Regions from separate parts of the Citrobacter sp. C1 genome, predicted to be linked through region 2. Evidence: predicted binding sites of a transcription regulator. Region 2 holds the regulator's gene; each other region holds the start of a gene.

Region 1 (3,285 bases), 1.4 Mb from region 2:
CCTCCCCGCGCTGAAAGCCATGGATTATCACGATCGGGTGATCTATATGGGGACATTCTCAAAAACGCTGGGGCCGGGTGCGCGTCTTGGCTATCTCATTTGCCCGGATGAACTGCTCCCGGCAGTGCAGAATATGAAAGCGTTAAACAACAACGGCAGCCAGTGGTTATTGCAGCAGTTTCTCGCTGAGTTAATGCAAAATCAGGTTTTTTATACCCACCTCGGCAAACTGGCCTGCAGCTACGCGTCCCGGCTCGCGCTTCTCCGGGACGGTCTTTCTGCGCTGTTCCCCGACGGAAAAATTGACGGCGCAACGGCGGGCCTGCATCTCTCGTTACACATCGATCGCTCGCCCGACGTCATCGCCTTGCTGCAACAGCGCTGCCTGCAGGCAGGTGTTCGCTTTGATACGTTACAGGACATTGAAAATGGTTCAGAAGAAATCTGGCGCAAGGAGAACAACGCCGGGGTGATGTTTTTCGGTTTTGGCGGGTTGCAGTTACCGCAGATCAATAAAGTGCTGAGAGTGCTGGAGCAGGCGTTAATTCAGCCCTGAAGGCAGAACAGGGATCGAGCGACTCGCCCAATCCCTGTTGAGGCCATTACAGCAGATCGCGGAACTGCGTTTGTTTCAGCGCCAGCTCAACGCCACGAACTTCTGCCAGCCCTTTCAGACGACCAATTGCGGAGTAACCCGGATTGGTTTTCTTGTGCAGATCGTCCAGCATCTGATGCCCGTGATCCGGACGCATTGGGATAGGACGCAGATCGCCCGCCTTCTTACGACGCTGTTCTTCACGCAGGATCGCCGCCACCACAGAGACCATATCTACGTCGCCCTGCAGGTGAGCACCTTCATGGAAGGTTTTCGGGTTATCTTCACGGCAGGTCGAACGCAAATGCGTAAAGTGAATACGATCGCCAAAGGTTTCAATCATTTTCACCAGATCGTTATCCGCCCGTACACCGTAAGAACCGGTACACATGGTGAAGCCGTTATAGATGCTGTCTACTGTTTCTTTCAACCACTGCATATCTTCAATGGTGGAAACAATACGCGGCAGGCCGAGGATCGGGCGCGGCGGATCGTCAGGATGCACGGCCAGGCGCACGCCTGCTTCTTCAGCTACCGGCACAATTGCGCGCAGGAATACGGCCATATTATTGCGCAGATCGTCTTTGCTGATACCGTCATACTCCGCCAGGCGCGCGCGAAACTTGTCCAGCGTATAACCTTCTTCTGCACCCGGCAGACCGGCGATAATATTGCGAGTCAGCTTCTCTACATCGGCTTCGCTCATGGCATTGAAATAATCCAGAGCCTGACGCTGTTCTTCTGCGGTGTAATCCGCTTCCGCACCGGGGCGCTGCAGGATGTGCAGCTCAAAGGCCGCAAAAGCAATTTGATCGAAGCGCAGGGCTTTAGAACCGTCCGGGAGCTGATATTCAAGGTCAGTGCGCGTCCAGTCGAGGATCGGCATGAAGTTATAGCACACGGTATCAATGCCGCAGGTCGCCAGATTACGGATACTCTGCTGATAATTGGCGATCCACGTTTGATACTGTCCAGACTGGGTTTTGATGTCTTCGTGAACGGGAATGCTTTCCACCACCGACCAGGTCAGCCCCTTTTCAGCCAAAATAGCCTGTCGCTTTTGAATCTCTTCTACCGGCCACACTTCACCATTAGGAATGTGGTGCAAGGCGGTCACAACACCGGTTGCGCCAGCCTGACGCACATCATCAAGCGATACCGGATCGTTAGGTCCGTACCAACGCCAGGTTTGTTCCATTGCTTCACCTCACAAGTTGTTATACCAAATTAAGTTAGCTGCATGACGACTACCATACAGGCATCGGGTGGATGATCAACAGAACGCCGATGATTGATTGATCCAGCTCACATTCCCCGGATAAATAAGGCACACCAATTTAACTTGCTGTCATATAACTTTATACTGCCATTGTTAATTAATGGTTAATCAGGTGTATTTAATGAAGACAATTGCCTCGGCTTCACTCCCCAAAAATGTACAGATGCCACAGTACGATCGCCAACGCTTAACCTCGCGGATCGTACATTTTGGTTTCGGTGCTTTTCACCGTGCTCATCAAGCATTGTTGACCGATCGCGTACTCAATACGCAGGGAGGAAACTGGGGAATTTGTGAGATCAGCTTGTTCAGCGGCGATCGGCTGATGAGCCAGCTTCGTGAGCAGGATCATCTGTATACCGTGTTAGAAAAAGGTGCCGACGGCAATCAACCGATAGTGATAGGTGCCGTTAACGAATGCCTGAACGCCACGCTGGATTCGCTGGCGGCCATTATTGAAAAATTCTGTGAACCGCAGGTGGCGATTGTGTCGTTAACCATCACGGAAAAAGGCTACTGTATTGATCCGTCCACCGGGTCGCTTGATGTCACAAACCCACGCATTATTCATGATTTGCAGTCGCCGGATGAACCGCACTCAGCGCCGGGCATTATCGTCGAAGCCCTGCATCGCCGACGCGAACGCGGATTACCGCCGTTTACTGTACTCTCGTGCGATAACATCCCGGACAACGGGCATGTGGTGAAAAACGCGATCCTGGGCATGGCGCAAAAACGTTCGCCTGAGCTGGCGACGTGGATACAACAGCAGGTCAGTTTTCCGGGCACCATGGTCGACAGAATTGTCCCTGCAGCAACCGACGAATCGCTGGAAGAAATTGCCCAAGCGCTGGGCATCGCTGACCCCTGTGGCATCAGCTGTGAGCCGTTTATCCAGTGGGTGATTGAAGACAATTTTGTCGCCGGCCGCCCGCAGTGGGAAACCGCCGGTGTCCAGATGGTTGATGACGTGCTGCCGTGGGAACAGATGAAACTGCGGATGCTAAACGGCAGTCACTCATTTCTGGCCTATCTTGGCTATCTGGCCGGGTTTCAGCACATCAGCGATTGCATGCAGGACAATGCCTTTCGTGAAGCGGCTTACCGTCTGATGATGACGGAGCAGGCCCCCACGCTGCACATCACTAACGTCGATCTAAATCAGTATGCCGAAAGCCTGCTGCAACGTTTTGCCAATCCAGCACTGAAGCATAAGACATGGCAAATCGCGATGGACGGCAGCCAAAAATTGCCGCAAAGAATGCTGGAAGGGATCCGCATACATTTATCACGGCAAAGCGACTGGCCTCTGCTGGCACTGGGCGTTGCGGGCTGGATGCGCTACGTGAGCGGCATTGATGATGCGGGTGCAGCCATTGATGTGCGCGATCCGTTGCGTGATAAGATCCGC
Region 2 (3,285 bases):
GTCGGCGTGGTACCGATCGTCAATCTGGAGTGGATCCAGAAGCTGACCCGCGACACCAGCGAGCGCGGTCACTCCCGCGAGGCGGTAATGGATTCGGTGGTACGTTCAATGGACGACTACATTAATTACATCACCCCGCAGTTTTCCCGTACGCATATTAACTTCCAGCGTGTACCGACCGTCGACACCTCCAATCCTTTTGCCGCCAAAAGCATTCCGTCACTGGATGAAAGCTTTGTAGTGATTCATTTTCGTAATCTGGAAGGCATCGACTTCCCGTGGCTGCTGGCGATGCTGCAGGGCTCATTCATTTCCCATATCAATACATTAGTGGTGCCGGGCGGCAAGATGGGGCTGGCGATGGAATTGATTATGCTGCCGCTGGTCCAGCGACTGATGGAAGGCAAAAAAATCGAGTGAAGCGTGGGAAGTGCCCGATGGCGTTACGCTTATCGGGCCTACAAATCAACATCATCCATCCGGCATCAGGGATTACGCGGCAATCACTTCATAGGAATGGGTAATATTCACCGCTTTTTCCAGCATCAGCGCCACGGAGCAGTATTTTTCCGCGGAGAGATCGACGGCGCGAGACACCGAAGCGTCTTTCAGATCGTTGCCAGTAACGATGAAATGCAGATTAATATGGGTAAACAGACGCGGCGCTTCTTCACGACGCTCGGAAGTGAGCTTCACTTCGCAGTTGGTCACATCCTGACGACCCTTTTGCAGGATCGACACCACATCAATGGCGCTACAGCCACCCGCAGCCATGAGTACCATTTCCATCGGGCTCGGCGCTTTATCACCGGAGTTACCGTCCATCAAGATTTGGTGGCCTGAGGCGGACTCACCGAGGAAGGTTAACCCCTCAACCCACTTTACACGCGCTTGCATATTTCGTAACTCCAATGTTTCAATTTTCCTGACAGATTACGCGTACATAACAATTCTCGCAACGGAAGGCGACCTGAGTCATGCTGAAGCGAGACACCAGGAGACACACGGCGAAAGCTATGCTAAAACAGTCAGGATGCTACAGTAATACATTGACGTACTGCATGTATGCAGAGGACATCACATTACAGGCTGCAGTTCACTTTTTAGCAGCCCCTTTCCCAGGTAGCGGGAAGCATATTTTTGCAACCCCAGAGGCAGCGTCGTGTTCTGACTCTGGAGACAGCTTATAACAGAGGATAACCGCGCATGGTGCTTGGCAAACCGCAAACAGACCCGACTCTCGAATGGTTCTTGTCTCATTGCCATATTCATAAGTACCCATCGAAGAGCACGCTGATTCACCAGGGTGAAAAAGCGGAAACGTTGTATTACATCGTTAAAGGCTCAGTGGCAGTGCTGATCAAAGATGAAGAAGGGAAAGAAATGATCCTCTCTTATCTGAATCAGGGCGATTTCATTGGTGAATTAGGCCTGTTTGAAGAAGGCCAGGAACGTAGCGCCTGGGTACGTGCCAAAACCGCATGTGAAGTTGCTGAAATTTCATACAAAAAATTTCGTCAATTAATCCAGGTTAACCCGGATATTCTGATGCGCCTGTCTTCTCAGATGGCTCGTCGCCTGCAGGTAACGTCCGAAAAAGTGGGCAACCTGGCCTTCCTGGATGTCACCGGTCGTATCGCCCAGACCCTGTTGAACCTGGCGAAACAACCTGACGCGATGACCCACCCGGACGGCATGCAGATCAAAATCACCCGTCAGGAAATTGGCCAGATCGTTGGCTGCTCCCGTGAAACCGTTGGTCGTATCCTGAAAATGCTGGAAGATCAGAACTTGATCTCCGCGCACGGTAAGACCATCGTCGTCTACGGCACGCGTTAACCTCGTCGAAATGGCGCGTTACCTGGTAATGCGCCATTTTTGTTTGCACCGATGTGGCGAAGACTGATTTATCACCCAGAGATCAACTACGCACTACGACAAACGCTGGTGCTGTGTTTACCCGTGGCTGTCGGTCTTATCATCGGTCAGCTTCATCTGGGGCTGCTGTTCTCCCTCGTCCCCGCCTGCTGCAACATTGCCGGTCTTGATACCCCGCATAAGCGATTTTTTAAACGCTTAGTTATTGGCGCGTCACTGTTTGCCGGATGTAGCCTGATCATGCAGCTATTGCTGGCAGAAAGCATTGCGCTCCCGCTGATCCTTACCGGCCTGACGCTGATTCTCGGCGTGACCGCCGAGTTAAGCCCGCTGCATGCACGACTGCTGCCCGCCTCACTGATTGCGGCAATTTTCACGCTAAGCCTGGCTGGCAACATGCCGGTCTGGGAACCGCTACTGATCTATGCGCTGGGAACATTGTGGTACGGCGCGTTCAACTGGTTCTGGTTCTGGTTGTGGCGTGAGCAGCCGCTGCGCGAATCGCTCAGCCTGTTATATCGCGAACTGGCCGATTACTGTGAAGCGAAATACAGCCTGCTAACCCAGCACGTCGATCCCGAAAAAGCGCTGCCCCCGCTGCTGGTTCGCCAGCAAAAAGCGGTGGATCTGATCACCCAGTGCTATCAGCAAATGCATATGCTGTCGGCGCATCACAACAACGAGTACAAACGCCTGCTGCGGGCCTTTCAGGAGGCGCTGGATTTGCAGGAGCATATTTCCGTCAGCCTACATCAACCAGAAGAGGTGCAGAAGCTGGTCGAACGCAGTCATGCAGAACAGGTGATTCGCTGGAATGCGCGCACCGTCGCCGACCGGTTACGCGTACTGGCAGATGACATTCTGTATCACCGCTTACCAACACGCTTTTCGATGGAAAAACAGATTGGCACGCTGGAGAAAATTGCCAACCAGCACCCGGAAAACCCGGTCGGGCAGTTTTGCTACTGGCACTTTAGCCGCATTGCCCGCGTGCTACGCACCCAGCGTCCGCTGTATGCCCGAGATTTAATGGCCGACAAACAGCGCCGCCTGCCGTTACTCCCGGCCCTGAAAAACTATCTGTCGCTGAAATCTCCCGCGTTGCGTAATGCCGGGCGTATCAGCGTCATGCTGAGCATCGCCAGCCTGATGGGCAGCGCCTTACACCTGCCCAAACCTTATTGGATCCTGATGACGGTCCTGTTCGTCACGCAAAATGGCTACGGTGCCACGCGGGTACGCATTCTGCATCGTTCGCTGGGTACGCTTGTCGGGCTGGTGATTGCCGGCGTCACGCTGCACTTTCATATTCCGGAAGGGTTTACGCTGGCGGCCATGCTGGTCATCACCCTCGTCAGCTATCTGATCATGCGCAAAAACTACGGCTGGGCCACCGTCGGGTTTACG
Region 3 (3,285 bases), 2.0 Mb from region 2:
CCAAACCGTGTACATTCCGATGAATATCATTGGCAACCTGTACGTTTCCAACGGAATGTCTGCCGGTAACACCCCAAATGAAGCACGCGTTCAGGGGCTTTCTGAAGTCTTTGAACGTTATGTGAAGAACCGCATTATCGCAGAAAGCATCAGTCTGCCGGAAATCCCAGCCGACGTGCTGGCGCGTTACCCGGCTGTGGTCGAGTCCATCGCCAAACTGGAAGCCGAAGGGTTCCCAATTTTCGCCTATGACGGCTCGCTGGGCGGCAAATACCCGGTTATCTGCGTAGTACTGTTTAACCCAGCTAACGGGACCTGCTTTGCGTCATTTGGCGCCCACCCGGACTTCGGCGTGGCACTGGAGCGAACCGTCACTGAACTGTTGCAGGGCCGCGGTCTGAAAGATCTTGATGTCTTTATGCCCCCGACCTTTGATGATGAAGAAGTGGCTGAGCATACCAACCTCGAAACCCACTTCATCGATTCCAGCGGCCTGATCTCTTGGGATTTGTTCAAGCAAGATGCCGATTATCCGTTCGTTGACTGGAATTTCTCCGGCACTACGGAAGAAGAGTTCGCCACCCTGATGGCTATCTTCAAAACCGAAGATAAAGAAGTGTATATCGCTGATTACGAGCATCTGGGCGTGTACGCCTGCCGCATCATCGTTCCGGGGATGTCTGATATCTATCCGGCTGAAGATCTGTGGTTAGCGAACAACGGTATGGGCACACATCTGCGTGAAACCATTCTTTCTCTGCCGGGCAGCGAGTGGGATAAAGAAGACTATCTCAGCCTGCTCGAACAACTGGATGAAGAAGGTTTTGACGACTTTACCCGCGTACGTGAGCTGCTGGGTCTGGCAACAGGTTCAGACAACGGCTGGTCTACGCTGCGTATTGGTGAGCTGAAAGTGATGCTGGCACTGGCCGGCGGTGACCTGGAGCAGGCACTGATTTGGACCGAATGGACAATGGAGTTTAACGCATCGGTCTTTAGCGCCGAACGCGCCAACTACTACCGTTGCCTGCAAACGCTGCTGCTGTTGTCGCAGGAAGACGATCGCCAGCCGCTGCAGTATCTGAACGCTTTTGTCCGTATGTACGGTGCCGATGCGGTTGAAGCGGCGAGTGCGGCATTAAGCGGAGAAGCGCCGTTTTATGGCCTCCAGTCCGTCGACAGCGATCTGCAGGCTTTCCCGGCGCATCAGTCTCTGCTGAAAGCCTATGAAAAACTGCAGCGCGCAAAAGCAGCATACTGGTCAAAATAATGGCAATTAGCCTGCTCTGAGTAGGCTTCAACAATTGACTACGCTATATTACGGGGCGCATTTTGTGCCCCGTTTTTTTTATTTTTGCTTAATCAAAAATAAATGTAAAAACAAGGTTAAAAATTAGTAGTTGATATTAAAAAAAATAGCTTGATAGTGTTGCATTTTATCTCAATTACTCCATTTTAATTAACCGCTCAACGGGAGACGAAAGGAAAAAATTCAACTCACTTTATAATTTTTAAAATTTATTTTTACTATAATAATCAAAAAGTTACTCCGTAATCGCATAAAAACCATGCGTCTTGCGGGCCTATAAGCCAGGCGAGATATGATCTATATCAAATTCTCATCTATAATGCTTTGTTAGTATCTCGTCGCCGACTTAATAAAGAGAGAGTTAGTGTGAAAGCTGACAACCCTTTTGATCTTATACTTCCTGCTGCTATGGCCAAAGTTGCCGAAGAAGCAGGCGTCTATAAAGCAACGAAACATCCGCTTAAGACGTTCTATCTGGCAATTACTGCCGGTGTGTTCATTTCAATTGCCTTTGTTTTCTATATCACCGCCACGACCGGTACTGGAACAATGCCTTTCGGTATGGCCAAGTTGATCGGTGGTATCTGCTTTTCCCTGGGACTGATTCTTTGTGTTGTCTGCGGCGCTGACCTCTTTACTTCAACCGTACTGATTGTCGTCGCTAAGGCCAGTGGACGTATTACCTGGGGCCAACTGGCAAAAAACTGGCTCAACGTTTATGTTGGCAACCTGGTGGGTTGCTTGCTCTTTGTGCTACTGATGTGGCTTTCCGGCGAATATATGACCGCTAACGGCGCATGGGGGCTAAATGTCCTGCAAACCGCCGATCACAAAGTGCATCACACCTTTGTTGAAGCCGTCAGCCTCGGTATTCTGGCAAACCTGATGGTGTGCCTGGCCGTATGGATGAGCTACTCAGGCCGTAGCCTGATGGACAAAGCGTTTATCATGGTATTGCCGGTCGCAATGTTTGTTGCCAGCGGTTTTGAGCACAGTATCGCAAACATGTTTATGATCCCTATGGGTATCGTAATACGCGATTTCGCCACACCGGAATTCTGGACCGCTGTCGGTTCTTCTCCGGAGAATTTTTCACACCTGACCGTGATGAATTTCATCACCGATAACCTGATTCCGGTTACGATCGGTAACATTATCGGCGGCGGTTTGTTAGTCGGGTTGACATACTGGGTCATTTACCTACGTGGTAACGATCATCACTAATTTGTTGATGCCCATTACACGTAGTAAATAAAAAATCCACTTAAGAAGGTAGGTGTTACATGTCCGAGCTTAATGAAAAGTTAGCCACAGCCTGGGAAGGTTTTACCAAAGGTGATTGGCAGAATGAAGTAAACGTCCGTGACTTCATTCAGAAAAACTACACTCCGTATGAGGGTGACGAGTCCTTCCTGGCTGGCGCAACTGACGCGACCACCAAGCTGTGGGACAGCGTGATGGAAGGCGTTAAACAGGAAAACCGTACTCACGCGCCTGTTGACTTTGACACCTCCGTTGCTTCTACCATCACTTCTCACGATGCTGGCTACATCAACAAGCAGCTTGAGAAAATCGTTGGTCTGCAGACTGAAGCTCCACTGAAACGTGCGATCATTCCGTTTGGCGGCATCAAAATGGTTGAAGGTTCCTGCAAAGCGTACAATCGCGAACTGGACCCGATGCTGAAAAAAATCTTCACCGAATACCGCAAAACCCACAACCAGGGCGTATTCGATGTTTATACCAAAGACATTCTGAACTGCCGTAAATCCGGTATTCTGACTGGTCTGCCAGATGCGTATGGCCGTGGCCGTATCATCGGTGACTACCGTCGCATTGCGCTGTACGGTATCGACTACCTGATGAAAGATAAGTACGCTCAGTTCGTCTCTCTGCAGTCCGATCTGGAAAATGGCGTAAACCTGGAAGCAACTATCCGTCTGCGTGAAGAAATTGCTGAACAGCACCGCGCACTG

What was found. Region 2 encodes CRP, which controls carbon source genes, mostly activating them, when cyclic AMP is high. Its sites were predicted from a motif close to ATGTGANNNNNNTCACAT; they were not measured.
Region 1: the regulator CRP is predicted to act here: its motif matches at 1,889-1,906, upstream of IB214_RS08555 (mannitol dehydrogenase family protein).
Region 3: the regulator CRP is predicted to act here: its motif matches at 1,600-1,617, upstream of focA (formate transporter FocA).

The regions. Positions count from the first base shown of each region.
Region 1 covers NZ_CP115035.1:1,776,121-1,779,405, reverse strand. Annotated here, with positions in the region: gene IB214_RS08565 (PLP-dependent aminotransferase family protein) at 1-556, shown strand, start outside; gene uxuA (mannonate dehydratase) at 603-1,793, opposite strand; gene IB214_RS08555 (mannitol dehydrogenase family protein) at 1,996-3,285, shown strand, end outside.
Region 2 covers NZ_CP115035.1:354,218-357,502, reverse strand. Annotated here, with positions in the region: gene IB214_RS01680 (phosphoribulokinase) at 1-420, shown strand, start outside; gene IB214_RS01675 (OsmC family protein) at 493-897, opposite strand; gene crp (cAMP-activated global transcriptional regulator CRP) at 1,207-1,839, shown strand; gene IB214_RS01665 (YccS/YhfK family putative transporter) at 1,891-3,285, shown strand, end outside.
Region 3 covers NZ_CP115035.1:3,370,839-3,374,123, forward strand. Annotated here, with positions in the region: gene ycaO (30S ribosomal protein S12 methylthiotransferase accessory factor YcaO) at 1-1,270, shown strand, start outside; gene focA (formate transporter FocA) at 1,676-2,533, shown strand; gene pflB (formate C-acetyltransferase) at 2,593-3,285, shown strand, end outside.